3 regions of the Rhodobium gokarnense genome follow, and region 2 is predicted to be linked to each of the others. Evidence: riboswitches for the same ligand, from Rfam matches in the RefSeq annotation. Region 2 holds a riboswitch; each other region holds the start of a gene.
What was found. A riboswitch is a leader RNA that binds a small molecule or an ion and turns the genes downstream of it on or off. The one in region 2 is predicted to bind thiamine pyrophosphate.
Positions count from the first base shown of each region.

Region 1: linked by a shared signal. The riboswitch ahead of M2319_RS02645 (ABC transporter permease) and the one ahead of M2319_RS22970 (hydroxyethylthiazole kinase) in region 2 are both predicted to bind thiamine pyrophosphate.
Region 3: linked by a shared signal. The riboswitch ahead of thiC (phosphomethylpyrimidine synthase ThiC) and the one ahead of M2319_RS22970 (hydroxyethylthiazole kinase) in region 2 are both predicted to bind thiamine pyrophosphate.

Region 1 is NZ_JAOQNS010000001.1:568,119-575,161, forward strand. Features, by position in the region: gene M2319_RS02640 (hypothetical protein) at 1-1,293, shown strand, start outside; TPP riboswitch at 1,377-1,486, shown strand; gene M2319_RS02645 (ABC transporter permease) at 1,617-2,378, shown strand; gene M2319_RS02650 (ABC transporter substrate-binding protein) at 2,426-3,367, shown strand; gene M2319_RS02655 (Stf0 sulfotransferase family protein) at 3,392-4,168, shown strand; gene rpoH (RNA polymerase sigma factor RpoH) at 4,194-5,093, opposite strand; gene M2319_RS02665 (RluA family pseudouridine synthase) at 5,233-6,270, opposite strand; gene M2319_RS02670 (hypothetical protein) at 6,366-6,731, shown strand; tRNA gene M2319_RS02675 (tRNA-Glu) at 7,019-7,043, shown strand, end outside.
Region 2 is NZ_JAOQNS010000022.1:9,792-16,834, reverse strand. Features, by position in the region: gene M2319_RS22990 (SDR family oxidoreductase) at 1-225, shown strand, start outside; gene M2319_RS22985 (vWA domain-containing protein) at 300-1,550, opposite strand; gene M2319_RS22980 (TRAP transporter substrate-binding protein) at 1,837-2,949, opposite strand; gene thiD (bifunctional hydroxymethylpyrimidine kinase/phosphomethylpyrimidine kinase) at 2,953-3,759, opposite strand; gene M2319_RS22970 (hydroxyethylthiazole kinase) at 3,792-4,586, opposite strand; TPP riboswitch at 4,640-4,739, opposite strand; gene M2319_RS22965 (Lrp/AsnC ligand binding domain-containing protein) at 4,890-5,126, shown strand; gene M2319_RS22960 (DMT family transporter) at 5,790-6,719, opposite strand; gene M2319_RS22955 (TetR family transcriptional regulator) at 6,898-7,043, opposite strand, start outside.
Region 3 is NZ_JAOQNS010000015.1:69,392-76,434, reverse strand. Features, by position in the region: gene thiC (phosphomethylpyrimidine synthase ThiC) at 1-1,179, opposite strand, end outside; TPP riboswitch at 1,278-1,400, opposite strand; gene phaR (polyhydroxyalkanoate synthesis repressor PhaR) at 1,494-2,153, opposite strand; gene M2319_RS21170 (acetyl-CoA C-acetyltransferase) at 2,507-3,688, shown strand; gene phbB (beta-ketoacyl-ACP reductase) at 3,804-4,526, shown strand; gene pip (prolyl aminopeptidase) at 4,669-5,616, shown strand; gene yddG (aromatic amino acid exporter YddG) at 5,625-6,521, shown strand; gene M2319_RS21150 (NAD(P)/FAD-dependent oxidoreductase) at 6,951-7,043, opposite strand, start outside.

The DNA of each region.
Region 1 (7,043 bases), on a different contig from region 2:
TCGAAGTCGGCGCGCGAGGTCCTCGACGCGACGGAAAAGAAGCAGCGCCGCGCCGAGCGCCGGCGCCAGCGCACCGAACCGGAACTGCCGGAGACGCCGCCGGAGGAGCCCGGCACGGAGATGGCCGCCGAACCGCCGGTCTCGACGGCCGGCGAGGCGCACCTTGCCGGCGATGCGCCCGTCGCCGACGACGCCCTTGCCGGCACCGAATTTCACGGCCGGGTCGCCCAGCCGCTGTCGTCGCGGACGATGTGGATGGTCGCCGCCGCGATCCTCCTCGTCATCTTTGTCGGCGTTGCCGGCTGGATCTACGCCCAGCGCGATCTCCTGTTCGGGCCGGCCGACCTTGCCGATGACGGCACGGCCCAGCCGACCGTCACCGAAATGGACACCCAGACGACCGACGAGCCGGCCCTTGCGCCGGACGGTCTCGCCCCGAAGATCACCGACCGGCTGCCCTCGCTCGGCGGCGAGAACGGCGCGGCGCCCGATGCCAAGAGCGTCCGGACCATGCGCGTGCGTGCGCCCGGCAGCGAGGGCGAGGACGCAGCGAGCGACGAGGAAGCCGCTCCGGCCGATGACGGCGCGGATGCCGCGGCGGTCGAGGACGATGCGGCGGTGAGCGAGGAACCGGCGGAGGCGGCCGAGGAAACCGGACCGGACGAGGCGGTTCCGGACGACCAGTCGGCCGTCGAACCGGCGCCGGAAGACAATCCGGCACCGATCGTCGATTCCGGCAACACCGTCGGCGTTGGCCAGCGGGCCATCCTTTATGAGGAGAACACCGAGCCCGGCGCCGGCAACACCGCCTATAACGGCAGCGTCGTCTGGTCGCTGGCCGAAGAGCCGTCGGCGAGCGGCGGCACCGATACCGTGCTGCATGCCCATGCGGACATTCCGGACAAGAACATGGCGGTCGACGTCAAGCTGCGGCCGAACCGGGACACCGCCCTGCCGGCGCCCTACACGATCGAGATCGCCTTCACCCTGCCGGAAGACTTCGAAGGCGGGGGAATCGCCAACGTGCCGGGCCTGATCCTGAAGACCAGCGAGGCGGCACGGGGCGATGCCCTGCGCGGCGCCTCCGCCCGGGTCCTGGAAAACCTTTTCTGGATCGCGCTGTCGCAGAACGACGTGGAGAACGATCGCAACCAGACGCTCCTGAAGGATCGCGGGTGGATCGACATTCCGGTGCTGTTCGAGACCGACAAGCGGGCGATCCTGACGCTCGAAAAGGGCGCTCCCGGCGATCGCATGATCGAGCAGGCCTTCGCCAAATGGCAGGCCGGCTGAGCGCGGCAGCGCCGGCCTTTTCCGTCTTTTCGAAAATCTTTTTCAGCCCGCTTGCAATGGGCCGCGATCCCGCGCATCCTCTGACCCGTTCCGAGGGGTGCTCCGACAAGGAGCTGAGATGGCATCGCGGGATGCCGAACCCTTCGAACCTGATCCGGATCATACCGGCGAAGGGACGGGGCGCATGCACGGCTTATGCGGACATCTCCTGACGTCGGTCATCCTGTTGGAGGTGTCGCCGATGTCCGATCTTTCTTCCCCTGCCGCACGACTTCCTCTGCGCCGCATTCGGCGCAGCCGGGCCTGATCCCGTCCGTCCGGCCATGTCCCGCATCGTCCTGGCGTCCGCGCGCGCGGTCCTGATCTCCGCCGCCCTCGTTGCCCTGTGGCAGGCTGTGGTCACGGGCTTTTCGCTGCCGCACTACATGCTGCCGTCGCCGGAGCGGGTTGCCGCCGTGTTCCGTATGCAGCCCGGCTATCTCGCCGCGCACGGCCTCACCACCTTGCTGGAAATCGTCGTCGGCCTGGCGACCGGCGCGCTCCTCGGCGTGACCACCGCGCTGGTCATGAGCTTCCTGCCGCTCGCCCGCAAGCTGGTGCTGCCGGTGGTCGTTGCCAGCCAGGCGCTGCCGGTCTTTGCCATCGCGCCGCTGCTCGTCGTCTGGTTCGGCTTCGGCATGGCCTCCAAGATCGTCATGGCCTCGCTGATCATCTATTTCCCCGTCGCCTCGTCCTTCTATGACGGGCTGACGCGGACCGATCGCGGCCTCGTCGAACTCGCCGGCCTATCCGGCGCCTCGCGCTGGCAGACGCTCATCCATATCCGCATTCCGGCTGCGCTGCCGAACCTTGCCTCCGGCCTCCGGGTCGCCGTTGCCGTCGCGCCGATCGGCGCCGTCGTCGGCGAATGGGTCGGCGCCTCCGGCGGCCTCGGCTTCGTCATGATCCAGGCCAATGCGCGCATGCAGACCGACACCGTCTTTGCCGCGCTGATCGTCCTTGCCGTCATCGCCGTCACCCTGCGCCAGGTCGTCGACCGGGCAACGCGGCGCCTCGTCTTCTGGGCTCCGGAAACGGATGCCTGACCGCCTCAAGCCGATTGTCACCCATCAGAAACGAAAGGACTTTTGAGATGAAACGCCTCGTTCTCGCCCTTGCCACCGCGCTGGCGGTGACGCTGACGTCGCCGGCGCTCGCCGCCGACAAGCTGACCGTGCTGCTCGACTGGTTCGTCAATCCCGACCATGCGCCGCTGGTGATCGCCAAGGAGGCCGGCTATTTCGACGAGGAAGGGCTCGACGTCACGCTGGTGCCGCCGGCCGATCCGAGCGCGCCGCCGCGGCTCGTTGCCGCCGGCAAGGGGGATATCGCCATCTCCTACCAGCCGAACCTCTACCAGCATGTGGCCGAGGGCCTGCCGTTGGTGCGCTTCGGCACGCTCGTGGAGACGCCGCTCAACACCGTGGTTGCTCTCGCCGACGGGCCGGTGAAGGAGATCGCCGACCTCAAGGGCAAGAAGGTCGGGTTCTCCGTCGCCGGCTTCGAGGACGCGATCCTCGGCGCGATGCTCAAGAATGCCGGTCTGACGATGGACGATGTCGAGCTCGTCAACGTCAATTTCGCCCTGTCGCCGGCGCTGCTGGCCGGCCGGGTCGATGCCGTCGTCGGCTCGTTCCGCAATTTCGAGCTGACCCAGCTCGAACTGGAAGGCAGCAAGGGCCGCGCCTTCTATCTGGAAGAGCACGGCGTGCCGGTCTATGACGAACTCATCTACCTGGCCCATCGCGACCATCTGGACGATGCGCGGCTGCGGCGGTTCCTCGCAGCGGTGGAGAAGGCGAGCATCTTTCTCACCAACCACCCGGAAGAGGCGCGGCAGATGTTCCTGAAGGCCCATCCGGACCTCGACAACGAGCTCAACCGGCGTGCCTTCATGGACACCATCCCGCGCTTTGCCAAGCGGCCGGCGGCGCTCGACAGCGCGCGCTACAAGCGCTTTGCGGCGTTCATGAAGACGAGCGGGCTGATCGACGAGGTGCGGCCGGTCGGCGATTACGCCGTCGAGCTTGAATAGACCGGAATCCCGGGGAGGGGCTGCATGACCGCGACGCCTTTTGATGCCTATGTGATCTGCACCTCTCCCCGCAGCGGCAGCACGCTGCTGTGCTCTCTGCTGGAAGCCACCGGCGTTGCCGGGATACCGGACTCCTATTTCCATCAGCCGTCCTTGGAGGAATGGATCAAGGATCTGGGGCTCTCGCCCGATCCTGCGAAGCGGGAGGTGGAAACCCTCAAGGACGTGTTCCGGGAGGCCATCGCGCAGGGAAGCGGCGATACGGGCATGTTCGGGCTCCGCCTGCAGCGGCACAGCTTTGCCTGTTTTACCGAAAAGCTGGCGGTCCTTTACCCGGACCCGCCGGGCGACCGCTCGCGGATCGAGGCCGCCTTCGGGCGAACTCTCTTCATCCATCTGACACGCGAGGACAAGCTGGACCAGGCCGTCTCCTATCTGAAGGCGCAGCAGTCGGGCCTCTGGCACCGGGCGCCGGACGGCTCGGAGCTGGAGCGCCTCTCGGCCCCGCAGGAGCTGCGCTATGACCGCGAGGCGATCGCGGCGCAACGAGCCGAGATGGTCGCCATGGATGCGGCCTGGGCCGCTTGGTTCGACGGGGAGGGGATCGATCCGCTGCGCCTCACCTATAACGGGCTTGCAGCCGATCCCATCGGAACGCTGAAGACGGTGCTGACGGCGCTCGGCCGCGATCCCGCTGCGGCGGATGCTGTCGAGATCGGCGTCGCGAAATTGTCGGATGCGACCAACCAGGCGTGGGTTGCGCGGTTCCGGGCCGAGGAAAACGCCGGGACGCAGACCTGAGGCCTGCGTCCGTTCAGCGGCGTGTCTAAGCGTCGGCGAGCTGCTGTTGCTGCTCGATCTGGGCGGCGCGCTTCTGCATCACCTTCTGGACCTTTTCGAAGGCCCGGACCTCAATCTGGCGGACGCGCTCGCGGCTGACGCCGAACTCCTCCGACAGCGCTTCCAGCGTCATCGGATCCTCGGCGAGGCGCCGCGCCTCGAAGATGCGCCGTTCGCGGTCGTTGAGGATGCCCAGCGCGTCCTTCAGCATGGCCCGGCGCATGTCGAGCTCTTCCTGGTCGGCCAGCATCTTTTCCTGGCTCTCGCTCTCGTCGACCAGCCAGTCCTGCCACTCGCCGCCGTCGGCCTCCTGGCGGATCGGCGCGTTGAGCGAGGCATCGCCGCCGAGGCGGCGGTTCATGGAGATGACCTCCTCCTCGCTGACGCCGAGGCGCCGGGCGATCTCGGCAACCTGCTCGGGCTTGAGGTCGCCCTCGTCGAGGGCCTGGATCTGGCCCTTGACCTTGCGAAGGTTGAAGAACAGGCGCTTCTGGTTCGCCGTGGTGCCCATCTTCACGAGGCTCCACGAGCGCAGGATGTATTCCTGAATCGCGGCCTTGATCCACCACATGGCGTAGGTGGCGAGCCGGAACCCCTTTTCCGGGTCGAACCGCTTGACCGCCTGCATCAGGCCGACATTGCCTTCGGAGATCACCTCGCCGATCGGCAGGCCGTAGCCGCGATAGCCCATGGCGATCTTGGCAACGAGGCGCAGATGCGAGGAAACCAGCCGGTGCGCGGCATCCGGGTCCTCATGCTCGCTGTAGCGCTTTGCCAGCATGTATTCTTCCTGCGGTTCCAACATCGGGAACTGCCGGATCTTGTCGAGATAGCGTTGTAGTCCGTTTTCGCCCGCACTGATTGCCGGGAGAGAATTCTGGGCCATGGTGCTGCACCCCTTGGATGGTCTGTCGCGAGCTCCGGTTTTCGGCAGCTCGAATCGGTGCCTGGGTCATTCGCGACCACAATGGCCACCGAACTCGTCCAATATAGGACGATTTTTGGCAAAAACACGTCAACGCCCGTCAGCGAGACGTAAGCGCGGCCTCGATGGCCGCCACAAGGGCGGCGAAATCTTCCGGCAGCGGGCTTTCGAAGCGAAGCACCTCGCCGCTCACCGGATGGCGAAAGCCGAGGATACCGGCATGGAGTGCCTGGCGCGGAAAGGCGGCGGCGAGGGACCGGGCCGGCTCCGGCAGCCGGTTCGCCCGCGTCGCGAAGCCGGCGCCATAGTCCCGGTCGCCGACGAGCGGGTGGCCGATATGGGCCATATGGACGCGGATCTGGTGGGTGCGGCCGGTCTCAAGCCGGCATTCGACGAGGGAACTGATCGCCTCGCTGGCCGGGTCCTTCGGATAGCGCGCGAGGCGCCGCCAGTGGGTGACGGCATGCTTGCCGCCGAATTTGACGACGGCGCGCTTCATCCGGTTGCCGCCCGAGCGGTCAAGGGCGGCGTCCACCGTGCCGGCCATGTGGGCGGGGCATCCCCAGACGAGGGCCTTGTAGGCGCGCTCCAGACTTCCTGTGCGGCCATGGTCGGCGAACTGCTCCGACAGGCCGCGATGGGCGGCGTCGGTCTTGGCGACGACCATCAGGCCGGAGGTGTCCTTGTCGAGGCGGTGGACGATGCCGGGCCGGCGCACGCCGCCGATGCCGGAAAGGCTGTCGCCGCAATGGGCGATCAGCGCGTTGACGAGGGTGCCGGTCCAGTTGCCTGCGGCCGGGTGGACGACGAGGCCGGGGGGCTTGTCGATGACGATGAGATCGTCGTCCTCGTAGACGACATTGAGCGGAATCGGCTCGGGCTCGGGCGTCGGATCCTCGGGCGGGGGCAGGGTGATCGACACGAGCTCGCCCGCATTGACCCGGTAATTGGGCTCGACTATCGTCCGCCCGCCGATCGCGACCTGGCCTTCCTTGATCAGCGCCTTGAAGCGGGAGCGGCTGCAGCGCTCGGAGTTGGCCGCGACGAAGGCGTCGAGCCGCGCTCCTGCCGCGGCCTCCTCGACCGCGATCTCGATTGTCTCCAGCGGAGCACCTTGCTTTTGATCGGAGTCACGCAAGATGCTCTGCTTCCTTTTGATGTCGCAATTTCGCGGCGCTCCGCCGTGCCGGCTTCGTTGGAAATTGCTTTGGATCCTCAAGGGGCTGATCCGCCATGACCCATCCTGTATTCGACGATGAGGACGAGGCGCCTCTCGATCCGGCGACGGAGCGGCTGCAGAAGAAGCTGCGCCGGCTGGTGCTCGTCTCCGGCCTGATCATGATGCTCGGCCTGATCGCCGTCTTTTCCGTCATCGTCTATCGGGTGGTCAAGAGCGATACCGCCGAGATGCGCGACATCCCCGCCAATATCGAGGCCCTCGTGGAAGACCCGCTCGACGGCGACGTCGTCTCCACCAGCCTCGACGGACGGCATCTGGCCATCACCTTGCGCACCGAGGACGGCCTGAAGGTGCTGGTCATCGACCTCGACACGGCGGATGTGCTCAGGCGCGTGACGCTGACCGGCACGCGGGATTGATTTTCCAGATCACTCACGGCAAATGCAGCTTCTCTGCCCGCCCACGTTTGGGGTCTCACGTCGGGTGCCCCGACTGGTCGTTGCAGGCAAGGCGCGCACCGACTTGCTCTCCCCAAAGCGCAAGTCGGGAACATCCGAGCTCCGGGTGCGATTGCAATCTCTGTGGGATCGATCTCTGAGACCCCCGAAAATGCTGTTCCGACTGGGGGCAGATCGCATTTGGCCCCTTGCACCGGCAAAGCATCGGCGGTATATCCGCAACTCGCCGCGCCAAGCGCGCCGCTAGTGCTCCCATCGTCTAGCGGTCTAGGA
Region 2 (7,043 bases):
ATGGATACCGACCGCCTGCGCACTACCGTGCGCAACGCATCGAAGGCGCGCGGGCTCTCCGAAGAGGACTTCATCGCCCAGCAGCAGGCGGAAATCCCGGCCCACCGCTACGGCAATGCGGAGGAATTCGGTAAGGTCTGCGCGTTCCTGTGCTCCGTCCATGCCGGCTACATCACCGGCCAGAACATCAAGGTCGACGGCGGCCTCGTTCCTTACGCCTTCTGAGCGAAGCCGAGACAAAAAAAGCCGCCGGCGGGCCCGATTCCCGCGGGCGGCTGCAGGCCTCTCGCCGCAGTCGTTTATTCCGACAGCCGCATCTGGCTGATGTCGGCGGCGATCGACTTGAAGGCGTTGCGCAGCGCCGTGCCGTTCGACGCATCGAAATATTTGCCGGACGTGCTCGCGCACTCCTCCATCATCGCCTTGGCGCTGGTGCTGTAGAGCTGGAAGGTGACCGAGTAGATCTCGATGCCCGCCTTCTTCATGTTCTTGCAGAGCTTCTTTGCCCGCTGCTCCGACTTCGACTTGGCGTTGCCCCGCGATTCCTTGTACTTGCCGGAAGCCTCGTTGTAGTCGTAGGCGGTGTTGAACTCGCCGTCGGTCATCAGGATGGCGATCTTGACCGTCTCGTCGTCGTCATAGGCGACCGGATCGCTGCCCGCCGGCCACAGCGGCGACCATTTCGGCGACAGCGTGTACCAGCTCCAGGCAATGCCCGTATGCCCGGCGGTATAGCCGGTGGTGGCGAGCGAATTGATCTTGGTGGTCAGCGTCGCGTTGCTGTCGGTCAACGGCAGGAACTCCACGCCCGGGCAGCCGGTAGAGCCGTCGCCGATCGGCGCCTGTGTGTAGAAGGCGTCGGTGAAGGACTTCACCGAGCGCTCGGTCGCGCATTTGTTGCTGACCCCGTCCGTCACCGCGGAGGCATAGGAGGCGACGTTGACGCCCTGGCTGTAGGGGATGATCGCGATCCGCACCTCGTTCTGATAGGAATGCGCCGTGGTCGGGATCAGGACGTCGATGAGTTCCTTGGCCGCCGCCTTCAGGTCGGAGATCTTGGAGCCGGCCATTGATCCGGTGACGTCGAGCATCAGCGCCACCTCTATGTCCTTGTCGGAGAGCCGCGCCACCGACTTGTTGGCAATGTCGATGTCGGCAAAGCCGGCAAGCTGCATGAAGGTCGTCGGCATGGTGAGGGTCGCATCGACACTGACCGCGCCGGTGTCGGGATCCTGGGTGATCGTTAGGCCCTTGATCGAAATCCCGCTGCCGCCGGACAGCGTGATCGCGTTCTGGAAGGTGGCGTTGACGATGGCGTCCACCTCGTCCTTGCTGCCGCCTTCGCGCACCAGCTTGGCGACGCCCGCAAGGGCCGCCGCGTCGAGCGCGTTCCTGAGCGTCGCCTTGGTCTCCAGCGCCCGGGAATAGTCGATCGCCGTGCCGACCAGAAGCAGGATCGGTATCAGGAGAAAGGCAAAGAGGATCGACAGGGCCCCCGCCTCATTGGACGCAAATCGCGCAACAACGGCTTTTAAACCGGCAATAGACATCGTTCCCGCCTCGCCCATTTCCGGCGGCCGAGGGGCCGCGAACCGGAAAACAGCATTTCTTGATATTCGTTGAGGCGATACTAGCGAATAACCGGTATATCTCCCGTTAAGGCAGTTCGCTAAACTGTAATTAAAATGATAGGTAAAATTTGAATCGAATTTTCTGCTTCCAGGGACGATTCAATGCTTGCGGCCAAGGCGCGGCCGATCGCCCGGCCCCGGCCGACAAGGAAGACCGGCGGCCCCTGCCGCCGCCGGCCATAATAATTCGATGCAGGAAACGGCGTTACGACGCCGCGTCGCGGGCCGACAGGAACCGCGCCTGGGACACCCGGCTCCAGGTCGCCTGGGTCGACCTTGCGTTGCGGAACGAGGCAACGACCTCGGCGCTGACGGCATCATGGTCCGCGACCATGTCGAGGACGTCCTCGCTTGCGGTAGCGGCGGCGGCAAGCAGCGTGTCGGGATAGTAGCGCAGCTCCACGCCGTGCTCCTCGCGCAGCCGCGTCAGCGCTGCCCCGTTGTGCCATTCGGACTCGGTCAGCGCGAAGATGTTCTCCGCCGCCGCGGCGTGTTCCACGACCGCCTGAAGGTCGGCCGGCAGCGCCGCGAACGCCTCTTTGGAGACCAAGGCCTCGCCGGTGCCGTTCGGCTCGTGGAAGCCGGGGGCGTAGTAGTATTTCGCCACCTTGTAGAAGCCGAGCGCGGCATCGCTCCAGGGCCCGAGGAATTCGGTGCCGTCGATGACGCCGCTTTCCAGCGCGGTGAAGATCTCGCCCGGCGGCAGCGAGACCGGGGTCGCGCCGAGCCGGCGCATGACCTCTCCGCCGAGCCCCGGCATGCGGATCTTCAGGCCCTTGAGGTCGTCGAGGGAGGTGATCTCCTTGCGGAACCAGCCGCCCATCTGGAAGCCCGTATTGCCGGCCATCAGCGGGCGGACGCCGAAGGGCGCATAGAGCTTTTCCCAGACCTCCTGGCCGCCGCCATGGTTGATCCAGGCGATGTGCTCCAGCGGCGTCAGCCCGAACGGCCCGGCTGTGAACAGCGCGGCGGCCGGCATCTTGCCCTGCCAGAAAAGCGAAGCCGTATGGGCCATTTCCGCCGCCCCGTTGGTGACGGCATCGAAGACTTCCAGCGGCGGCACCAGTTCGCCGGCGGCATAGACCTTGATGGTGAGGCGCCCGCCGCTGAGGTCGGCAATGCGCTTGGCCAGCCGTTCCGCGGTCACGCCCGGTCCCGGCAGGTTCTTCGGCCAGGAAGTGACCATGCGCCATTCGATGGCCTCGGACGCCGGCGCGGCAAGCGCCGGGCGGGCGAGCATGGCGCCGGCGGCGCCGGCAAGGGTCGCGCCGAGGGCGGCGCGGCGGGAAAGGCCCGTGCGGTCCGGATGTCCGGTCATGGCTCAATCCTTCCAGAGTGCGTGGAAATGGTGGACGGGTCCGTGGCCGGAGCCGATCCGGAGCCCGTCGGCGGCGCGGATCGCCGCCGTGACGTAGTCCTTGGCCTCACCCACGGCCTCGGTGAGGTTCCGGCCCTTGGCCAGCCCGGCCGCGATCGCCGAGGACAGCGTGCAGCCGGTGCCGTGGGTGTTCTGCGTCTCGTGCCGCGGCGCGGTGAACCAGTGGCTCTCGCCATCGGCCGTGACGAGAAGATCGGAGCTTTCCGTCCCGCTGCCGTGGCCGCCCTTCAGGAGCACGGCCCGCGGGCCGAGCTTCAACAGCGCCTCGGCCTGGCGGGTCATGGCATCGGCGTCCGACGCCACCGGCTCGGCCAGCATCCGCGCCGCCTCGAAAAGGTTCGGCGTGATCAGGAGCGCCTTCGGCACCAACACCGAGATCAGCGTCTCGACCGCCTCCGGCACCAGGAGCGGGTCGCCGGAGGCCGCGACCATGACCGGGTCGAGCACCACGATCTCCTGGGCGTGCGCGGCAAGGCCCGCCGCCACCACCTCGATCACGGCCGGCCGCGACAGCATGCCGATCTTCACGGCGTTGACGGCAAGGTCGGAAAACACCGCATCCATCTGCGCGGTGACGAATTCCGGCGGCACGTCGTGGATGCCGGTGACGCCATGGGTGTTCTGGGCGGTCAGCGCGGCAACGACGCTGGCGCCGTAGACGCCGAGGGCGGAAAAGGTCTTGAGGTCTGCCTGAACCCCGGCGCCGCCGCCGGAGTCGGTTCCCGCAATAGTCACGGCGATCGCCGTCATGTCCCGGTCTCCCTGAGATATGGAAAGTGTGGTTAGAGCCCGGCCGGGACGTCGGCCGGGCAAAGCGTGAGGCGGGCCTGAAGCGTTGCCGCATCGAGGCCGTAGAGCGTATCGAGGAAGCCGACCTGCAGGCTGGCCGGCCCGGCCGCCGTCTCGCCGGCGATTTCCGCCGCAACGCCGACGGCGGAAAGGCCCGCGGCCGTCGCAATGAGCGGATCGCCGATGACGGCAAGGAAGGCGGCAACGACTGCGCTCGCGGCGCAGCCGGCCGCCGTCACCCGCGCCTGCAGGGGATGGCCGTTGTCAAGGAAGACGGTCCGATCCCCGTCGGAAAGGATGTCGCGCGCGCCGGTCAGCGCGACGACGATGCCATGGCGCAGTGCCGCCCGGGCAACGGTGTCGGGCCCCGGTTCGGCCTCGAACAGGGTGCGGAATTCGTCGGCATTGCAGCGAAGGACGGCCGGTCCGAGATCGATCAGCCGCCGGGCAAGCGCGATGCGCCGCGGTGAGGATTCCGCATGCGCCGGATCGAGGCACCAGGAAAGCGCCCGCTCCTTCGCCGCCGGCATCGCCGCGTCGACGGCCTCGGCGCGAAGGGCATCGAAGGTGCCGAGATTGACGAGAAGCCCGTCGGCCCTGGCGACGAAATCGCCGATCTCGTCGGCGGCAAGCGTCATGCTGGGAACGGCGCCGAGCGCCAGCAGCGTGTTGGCCGAAAAAGTCTGGGCGACCGTATTGGTGATGCAGTGGACGCGCGGTCGCGCTTCTCGCACTTCGTCAAGAGCCGCGGCGATCGCGCCTGCGGTGACGGCATGGCCGTGCGTCATGGCCGCCTCCCCTGTCGGGAGAAGGTCCGATCGATTGATGTCGTGAAGATGAGAGAAACGCTCATCCCAATCCCTCCGCCGGCATGATCCGGATCAGGTTCTTGGGGTTGGCAGACCGCCTCTCAGCCCGTTCGGGCACCCCCTTGGAATACGCTGAAAGACGTAAAGCCAATCGGGCGTGATTGCAAGAGCCCGGCTAACCATGCGCGGGTGCCGGAGGGGCCAGACCCGCCTTGCCTCCCGGGCGCAACAATGCCATCTGTTGCGGGGAACTCGTCCAATGCTTTGCGGAGAATGCCGGCCATGAAACCGTTTTTCGTCCTCATCAAGTCGCAGCTCGGCAAGGCCTACGACGTCGCCACCGAGATCGCCGATGCCGAGATCGCCTCGGAGATCTATTCGATCGCCGGCGACCACGACCTCCTGGTCAAGTTCTATGTCGAGGACGACACCGATATCGGCCACTTCGTGAACCAGAAGGTGCACGTCATCCCCGGCATCCAGGACACCAAGACCATCGTCACCTTCAAGGCGTTTTAGGCCTTCTGCCAGCCTTAAGAGCGACTACTAGAAAAAAGTAGCCGAATTCCGTTGGCGTTTTGGAAGACCTGCACCCCCGCAGCCAGACCCTTACAGTGAAAAGCAATATTCAGGCCGTATTGGATCTATGAAACAGAATAATATGAAATAAAATATAGCAAGAGAGATATGACTGTGAATTTTTAAATTTTTAAAAATTCCAGAATACTAATATCTCTCATTCAACGATTGGTCAGCCTTCCAGAAAAATTGTGAGGGCCAGGAATGCCGCTGCATGTGTATGTACCACGCACCCGCGTACCATTGATCCAACCCGTGTAAGAACAGTTATTTCTATCACTTGCATTGAATTGCCGCAGTGTTATCGAATCGCCGCCGCATGTATAGTCGATCTCTGCGCTCTTCTCAGCGCCAGCAGTCACACCATGATGCGTGTAATCTTCGAAATCCCAAGTTATTGCCCATGCTGCGGCCTCTCTCCCGACCATATGGCTATAACCGTTGCAATCTGCGAACACCATATTACAGGAAGCAACAACAAAAAGAGAAGTTACCAACGTTCGCACATCAACCTCCATTAATGGTAGTTTAATGAAAATCTAATCCATTTAAAATTGTATTGGTTTTTTTGTCAATGCCCATCGATACCATGTGACGGTATCCTCAATACTTCGCCGGCGTTCCGGCGCGGCGCTGGCGGGTGCGGTCGCGGTCGAGGCCGAGCCGGTGCTCGCGGTAGATGACGAAGAGGCCCGAGGCGGCGACGATCGCCCCGCCGATATAGAAGGCAAGGGTCGGCACCTCGCCGAACACGGCCCAGCCGACCATCATTGCCCAGATGAGCTGGATGTAGTCGAACGGCGCGATGGTCGAGGCGTCCGCATAGCGGTAGCTCTGGGTCAAAAGGAACTGGCCGAACCCGCCGACGAGCCCCGTCATGACCAGCAGAAAGGCGTCGTAGGGCGACGGCCAGACCCAGCCGAAGGGGAGCGTCGCCAGCGACAGCGCCGACCCGACGAGCGCAAAGAACAGCACGATCGAGGCCGTCTTTTCCGTTTCCGTCATCTTGCGCACCAGTGTCATGGCGCCCGCCATGCCGACGGCGGCAACGAGGCAGAGCAGCGCGCCGGTGCGCGCCTCGGGCGTCTCGGCCACCGACCCCAGACCCAGATGCGGCGACATGATGACGAGCATGCCGACAAAACCGACGAAGACGGCGCCCCAGCGATAGGCGCGCACCGTCTCGCCGAGGAACAGCGCGGCAAAGGCGACGGAATAGAGCGGCGCGGAATAGCTGATCGCGGTCGCATCCGGCAGCGGCATCATGGTCAGCGCCCCGAACCAGGAGGCCATGGCGATGAGCCCGACGGCCGCACGGGCGACATGCAGCTTGGGCCTGTGGAGCCTGAGCGCACTGCCGAGCTCGCCGCGGATCGCGATCATGGCGAGGATGGGAAAGAGCGAAAAGAAGGTGCGCGCGAACACCACCTCGCCGATCGGAATGCGCTCGCCGACGATCTTGACCAGCATGACCATCCCGGTCAGCACCAGACCGGAGGCGATTTTCAGAATGACGCCGAGCACGGGGCGCATGGATCGAACCTTTCGCGGAGCGGAATCGGAAGACGCGTCAGCGAAAAGTGATAATCGGTTTTCGGGCAGGAACACGCTTCAGACGCAAATCGTCGCCTTTGTCCATACGGCTTTGCCGCCGAAAGGACAAATGCGAATCGCGCAATGCTGCGTCCCGCTGTCGCAGCCGATCCCGCGTTCAGCGGCTTGACGGGGCCGCCGCCATCGCCGTCAGCCGGTCGAGCACCTGCCGTTCCATATCCTTGGGAACGGCATCGATCCGGAACATGCGGTTCACCCACAGGCCGTCGACCGCAAGCCGCACGATCGCGGCATTGAGCGGAT
Region 3 (7,043 bases), on a different contig from region 2:
GGTCAGCTCCCCGAGCGTCTCCAGCTCGGCGAACTGGGCGGCGTCGTTGGCATCGGCGATGGAGCCGGGCCGCAACCCGTCGCCGAGGCTGAACGAGACGTCATAGGCCCGCGCGATGTCGCAGATCTCGTCGAAATGCTCGTAGAGGAAGCTCTCGCGGTGGTGGTGCAGGCACCACTTGGCCATGATCGAGCCGCCTCGGCTGACGATCCCCGTCACCCGGCCCACCGTCAGCGGGATCATGTGCAGCCGAACGCCGGCATGGATGGTGAAATAGTCCACCCCCTGCTCGGCCTGTTCGACCAGCGTGTCGCGGAACACCTCCCAGGAGAGATCCTCGGCGATGCCGCCGACCTTCTCCAGGGCCTGGTAGAGCGGCACGGTGCCGATCGGCACCGGGCTGTTGCGCAGGATCCAGTCGCGGATGTTGTGGATGTTGCGCCCCGTGGAGAGGTCCATGACCGTATCGGCGCCCCAGCGCGTCGCCCAGACCATCTTCTCCACCTCCTCGGCCATCGAGGACGTGACGGCGGAATTGCCGATATTGGCGTTGATCTTGACGAGGAAGTTGCGCCCGATGGCCATCGGCTCGGCCTCCGGGTGGTTGATGTTGGCGGGAATGATCGCCCGGCCCCTCGCCACCTCGTCGCGCACGAATTCCGGCGTGATGAGGTCGGGGATCTCGGCGCCGAACGCCTCGCCGTCGCGCGCCGGCGCCTCTTTCGCCGCCTGCCTGCCGAGGTTCTCGCGGATCGCGACGAACTCCATTTCCGGCGTGACGATGCCGGCCCTTGCATAGGCCATCTGCGTCGCCGCCCGTCCCCCTGTCGCCCGAAGAGGCCGATGGCGGACGGGGAATTCCGGCGTCAGACGCGCACCGTCGGCAAAGCCGTTGTCCGCGGGCGTCACGTGGCGGCCGTCATAGGCCTCGGTGTCGCCGCGCGCGGCGATCCAGCCGGCGCGCAGGCGCGGCAGGCCCTTGTCGATGGCGATCTCGGCCTCAGGGTCCGTATAGGGACCGGAGCTGTCATAGACGGTGACGGGCGGCTCGCCAGCGGTGGGATGCAGGTCGATCTCGCGCATCGGAACGCGAATGTCGGGGTGCACGGCGCCCCTATGCCAGACGCGGCGCGAGGCGGGCAGCGGGCCCGTGGTGACGGTGGGGGTATGGTCGGTCATCGGTCGGAGCCTCCAGAGCTCGAAGCGTTGGAGACCCAGTTCCGCGTTGAATGGAGAAGGACCGCGAGGACGTCGCCTCAGGACGATTCGGCCGAAGCCGCGCAGCCGGTGCACCATCCCTACGCCAGTATGAACTGGATCAGGTTCGTCGGGTCACTGCGCTGCGCCGGGCGGCGCCATCAGCATCTCAGCCCCTTGTCGGGACCCCCCGGGTGAATGGACAGAGACTGCGCGCCGGCCGGGGCCTTGTCAATGGCCGCTCCCGCCGGGTGCCCGTCCGGCTCCCGCAATGACCGTCGCCAAACGCGCCGGGTTCAGTCCTCGTCCTTGCCGGAAAGCGCGTCGAGCTGCTTCTGCATCTGGGAAAGCTGCTTCTTGAGGTCGGAAATGTCGGAGGGTTCCTCCGGCCTGGCGTCGCCGCCGGCGCCCGTGCCGGTACTGCCGGCACCCGTTGTGCCCGCGCCCGGTCCGCCGGTGCCCGGTCCGCCAGTGCCTGTGCCGCCAGTGCCTGTACCGACACCGCCGGCACCGAAGGGCAGGAACATGCGCATCGCCTTTTCGAACATGTCGGTGTTGCGCCGCACCTGGTCCTCCAGCGCCTCGAAGGCGGTCTGGCCGATCGAGGCGGTCATCTGCTGGCGCAGCTTTTCCTGCTCCTTGGCGAAGGACGACATGGAGAATTCCAGATAGCTCGGCACCAGCGTCTGCATGGAATCGCCGTAAAACCGGATGAGCTGCCTGAGGAAGGCGATCGGCAGGAGGTTCTGGCCCTTGTTCTCCTGCTCGAAGATGATCTGGGTCAGCACCGAACGGGTGATCTCGTCGCCGGATTTGGCATCGAAGACGACGAAGTCGTCCTCGTTCTTGACCATCTCGGCGAGGTCTTCGAGCGTCACATAGGTGCTCGTCCCGGTGTTGTAGAGCCGCCGGTTCGCGTATTTCTTGATGACGGTCGGTTTTTCTGTTTTCGCCATCCGTTCCCTGCCCCTTGGATTCGCCTTGTTGTTTTTGCGAGCGGCCGCACTGCACAACCACTTGCGGCATCCTATGCGCCGAAAACGGCGCCTCGCAAGGAATAGATTTGGCCCGCGACGGAAACCGGGCGGTTTCGGCCGCCCCGAAAGGCTCCTCGCGGCCCCGGAATCCTTGCCGTGGTGCAGCATCCTCTACGTCGACGGGAACATCCGCATCACCGAATAGTACGGTTGACTCAACCGGAACCGATAGGTCTATTCCGTGTATCCGGCATCGGGCGCACGGGTTTTAACCCGCAAAGACAAGCCCTCAAATGCATGCATGCTCAAGACCAGACACCCGGGAGGAACGGATGGGTCAGACCAGTGAAGTTGTAATCGTCAGCGCCGCGCGCACACCCGTTGGAAGCTTCAACGGCTCGTTTTCCAACACCCCTGCGCACGAACTCGGCGCGGTCGCCATCAAGGCCGCCCTGGAGCGCGCCTCCGTTGCCCCGGAAGACGTCGACGAGGTGATCTTCGGCCAGGTGCTGACCGCGGCACAGGGCCAGAACCCGGCGCGCCAGGCCGCAATCGCCGCCGGCCTGCCAAAGGAGGCAACGGCCTGGGTCGTCAACCAGGTCTGCGGCTCGGGGCTCAGGACCGTCGCCCTCGGCATGCAGCAGATCCTGTGCGGCGATGCCGACGTCATCGTCGCCGGCGGCCAGGAAAACATGACGCTGTCGCCCCACTGCGCCAACCTTCGGGCCGGCCACAAGATGGGCGACTACAAGATGATCGATTCCATGATCAAGGACGGCCTGTGGGACGCCTTCAACGGCTATCACATGGGCAACACGGCCGAGAACGTCGCCACCCAGTGGCAGCTCACCCGCGATGAGCAGGACGCCTTCGCCGTCGCCTCCCAGAACAAGGCCGAAGAGGCGCAGAAGGCGGGCCGGTTCAAGGACGAGATCGTGCCCGTGACCGTCGTCGAACGGCGCAAGGAGCGGGTCGTGGAGGACGACGAATATATCCGCCTCGGCGCCACCATCGACGGCGTCGCCAAGCTGCGCCCGGCCTTTACCAAGGACGGCACGGTGACCGCCGGCAACGCATCGGGCATCAATGACGGCGCCGCCGCCATCGTCCTGATGTCGGCCGCAGAAGCCGAGAAGCGCGGCCTTGAGCCGCTCGCCCGCATCAAGTCCTGGGCGACCGCCGGCGTCGATCCGGCGATCATGGGCACCGGCCCGATCCCGGCCTCGCGCAAGGCGCTGGAAAAGGCCGGCTGGTCGGTCGACGACCTCGACCTCGTGGAGGCCAACGAGGCCTTCGCCGCCCAGGCCTGCGCGGTCAACAAGGACATGGGCTGGAACACCGACATCGTCAACGTCAATGGCGGCGCCATCGCCATCGGCCACCCGATCGGCGCTTCCGGCGCCCGGGTGCTGGTGACGCTGCTGCACGAGATGAAGCGCCGCGACGCCAAGAAGGGCCTTGCCACCCTGTGCATCGGCGGCGGCATGGGCGTCGCGCTCTGCGTCGAGCGCTAGGAGAAGGAGCAATCACGCCCGCGGCGGTCGGCCCGCCGCGGGCTTTCTATTTCGACGGGCCGGAGAAGTCACAAGCAAAAGCACAAACACAAAAACGAACAGTGAGGAAACAGATATGGGTAAAGTTGCGATTGTTACCGGCGGCACCAGAGGCATCGGCGCCGCCATTTCCAAAGCCTTGAAGGATGCCGGCTATTCCGTCGCCGCGACCTATGCGGGCAATGACGAGGCCGCCTCCAAATTCCACGAAGAGACCGGCATCCCGGTCTACAAGTGGAACGTCTCCGACTTCAATGCCTGCGCGGAAGGCATCGCCAAGGTCGAGGCCGATATCGGCCCGGTCGACGTGCTGGTCAACAATGCCGGCATCACCCGCGACGGCATGTTCCACAAGATGACGCCCGAGCAGTGGTCCGCCGTCATCGACACCAATCTGAACGCGCTCTTCAACATGACCCGCCATGTCTGGGAGGGCATGCGCGAGCGCAGCTTCGGCCGCGTCATCAGCATCTCCTCCGTCAACGGCCAGAAGGGCCAGATGGGCCAGTCCAACTATTCCGCCGCCAAGGCCGGCGAGATCGGCTTCACCAAGGCGCTGGCCCAGGAAGGCGCCCGCAAGGGCATCACCGTCAACGCCATCTGCCCGGGCTATATCGGGACCGAGATGGTCCGCGCCGTGCCGGAAAAGGTGCTGGAGTCCATCATCGGCATGATCCCTATCGGCCGCCTCGGCGAGCCGGAGGAGATCGCCCGCTGCGTCGTCTTCCTCGCCTCGGAAGACGCCGGCTTCATCACCGGCTCGACGCTCTCGGCCAATGGCGGCCAGTACATGGTCTGACCGCCGGCGACAAAGCTTTGTAACATCGAGCGGGAGCGGCCCCGGCCGCTCCCGTTTCTTTTTGGCGGCATCGTTTGGCGGCTGGCGACATCCTCTGGCCATGTTATGAAGAGCCGGATTTCCAGAACCGACGGATCCCGCCATGCGACACCGGCCGCTCTATCCCCCCATCGAGCCCTACGCCTCCGGCATGCTTCAGACCGGCGACGGCCACGAGGTCTACTGGGAGGCCTGCGGCAACCCGGACGGAAAGCCGGCGGTGTTCCTGCATGGCGGCCCCGGCGGCGGCTGCAATGCCCAGCAGCGGCGCTATTTCGACCCGGAGCGCTACAACGTCATCCTGTTCGACCAGCGCGGCTGCGGCCGCTCGAAACCCCACGCCTCGCTGGAGGCCAACACCACCTGGCACCTCGTCGCCGACATCGAGGCGCTGCGCGAGATGCACGGCATCGACAAATGGCTGGTCTTCGGCGGCTCCTGGGGCTCGTGCCTCGCGCTCGCCTATGCCGAAAGGCACCCGGACCGGGTCAGCGAGCTGATCCTGCGCGGCGTCTTCACCCTGCGCAGCTCCGAGCTCGCCTGGTACTATCAGGAGGGCGCCTCCTGGCTCTTCCCGGACTACTGGGACGACTTCCTCGCCCCGATCCCCGACGACGAGCGGAGCGACCTCCTTGCCGCCTATCACCGGCGCCTTACCGGGTCCGACCGTACCGCACAGCTTGAGGCGGCAAGAGCCTGGTCGATCTGGGAGGGCCGCACCATCACGCTCCTGCCCAACGCGGATTTCGCCGCCGACTTCGGCGAGGAAAATTTCGCCCTCGCCTTTGCCCGCATCGAGAACCACTACTTCGTCAATGCCGGCTTCCTGGACGAAGGCCAGCTCATCCGCGACGCGGGACGCCTCAAAGCCATACCCGGCGTCATCGTCCAGGGCCGCTACGACGCGGCGACGCCCATGCGCACGGCCTACGACCTGCACAAGGCCTGGCCGGAGGCCGAGTTCACCGTCATCGACGATGCCGGCCACGCCTTTTCCGAGCCGGGCATCCGCTCCGCGCTGATCGCGGCGACCGACCGGTTCGCCGGGTAAACCCTGCCATGACCGTCCGCCTCGCCACCCTGATCGGCTTTACCGCCGTCCTGATGTGGGCGCTGCTCGCGCTCTTCACCGCGGCAAGCGGCAAGGTCCCGCCGTTCCAGCTCCTGGCGCTGACCATGGGCCTCGGCGGACTGATCGGCGTCGTCTCCTGGACCTGGAGGCCCGGCGCCGCCGGTGCGCTCATCCAGCCCTGGCCGGTCTGGCTCCTCGGCGTCGGCGGCCTCTTCGGCTACCACTTTTTCTACTATACGGCGCTGAGGAACGCCCCACCGGTCGAGGCCGGCCTCATCGCCTATCTCTGGCCGCTGCTGATCGTCGTCTTTTCCGCGTTGCTGCCCGGCGAACGCCTGCGCTGGTTCCACATCGCGGGATCCCTTCTCGGCCTTTTCGGCACGGCGCTCATCGTCACCGGCGGCAGGGGTTTTGCGTTCAACGCCGAATACACCACCGGCTATCTGGCGGCCGCCGTCTGCGCGCTGACATGGTCGACCTATTCCGTTGTCTCGCGGCGCTTTGCGGGCGTCCCGACCGACGCCGTCGCCGGCTTCTGCCTTGCCGGTGCCGCCCTCAGCGCTGTGTGCCATCTCCTTTTCGAACAAACCGTCTGGCCGGCCGATGCGGGCGAGTGGCTTGCCGTTGCCGGCCTCGGCCTGATGCCGGTCGGCGCGGCCTTTTATGTCTGGGACGTCGGCGTGAAGAAGGGCGACATCCAGGTCCTCGGCGCCGCCTCCTACGCCGCCCCGCTTCTGTCCACCCTGATCCTCATCGCCTTCGGCTTCGGCGTCGCCTCCTGGCCCGTCGTCATCGCCTGCCTGGCCATCACCGGCGGCGCGGTCCTTGCGGCAAAGGACATGCTGCGACGGCGATCGGATGTCCGGGCGATAGAGCATCCATAGTCATGCATCATGCATGTTGACGGACGAGATTCTCCCCTCCGTAGTCATGTCATATAGGCTGATAGTCTGCGGGTCGGGGGTCTGGCCAGCACCAGCCTTTAAGGCTTGGCGCTCCCGATTGGTCCGCTCCAGCTTTATTGCCGCACCGGCCCGACAGGGATCAGCCCCCACTTGCGCACCCCGGGATCCACCCACTCCGCGTCATTGCCGTGCTTGACACGGCAATCCATGATGCCTTTCGGAACAACCCATTGGGCCGGTTCTTGCCGCGCCTCATCATGGACCACCGGATCAAGTCCGGTGGTGACGCAGAGCGAGGGGAGAGGCATCCTCGAACCGGCAGCCGCAAACGGCCATACGGCGGAAAACAAAAACCGCGCCCGGCGGACCGGGCGCGGCGTGGTCTTGGCGATGAAAATCGGGCCGGAATTACCCGAGCACCTTTTCCTTCAGCTTGCCGATGTCGAGGAGCTGCAGCACGACCTTTTCGTAATAGGGTTCGGTCGAGCCCTTGCGCACCTT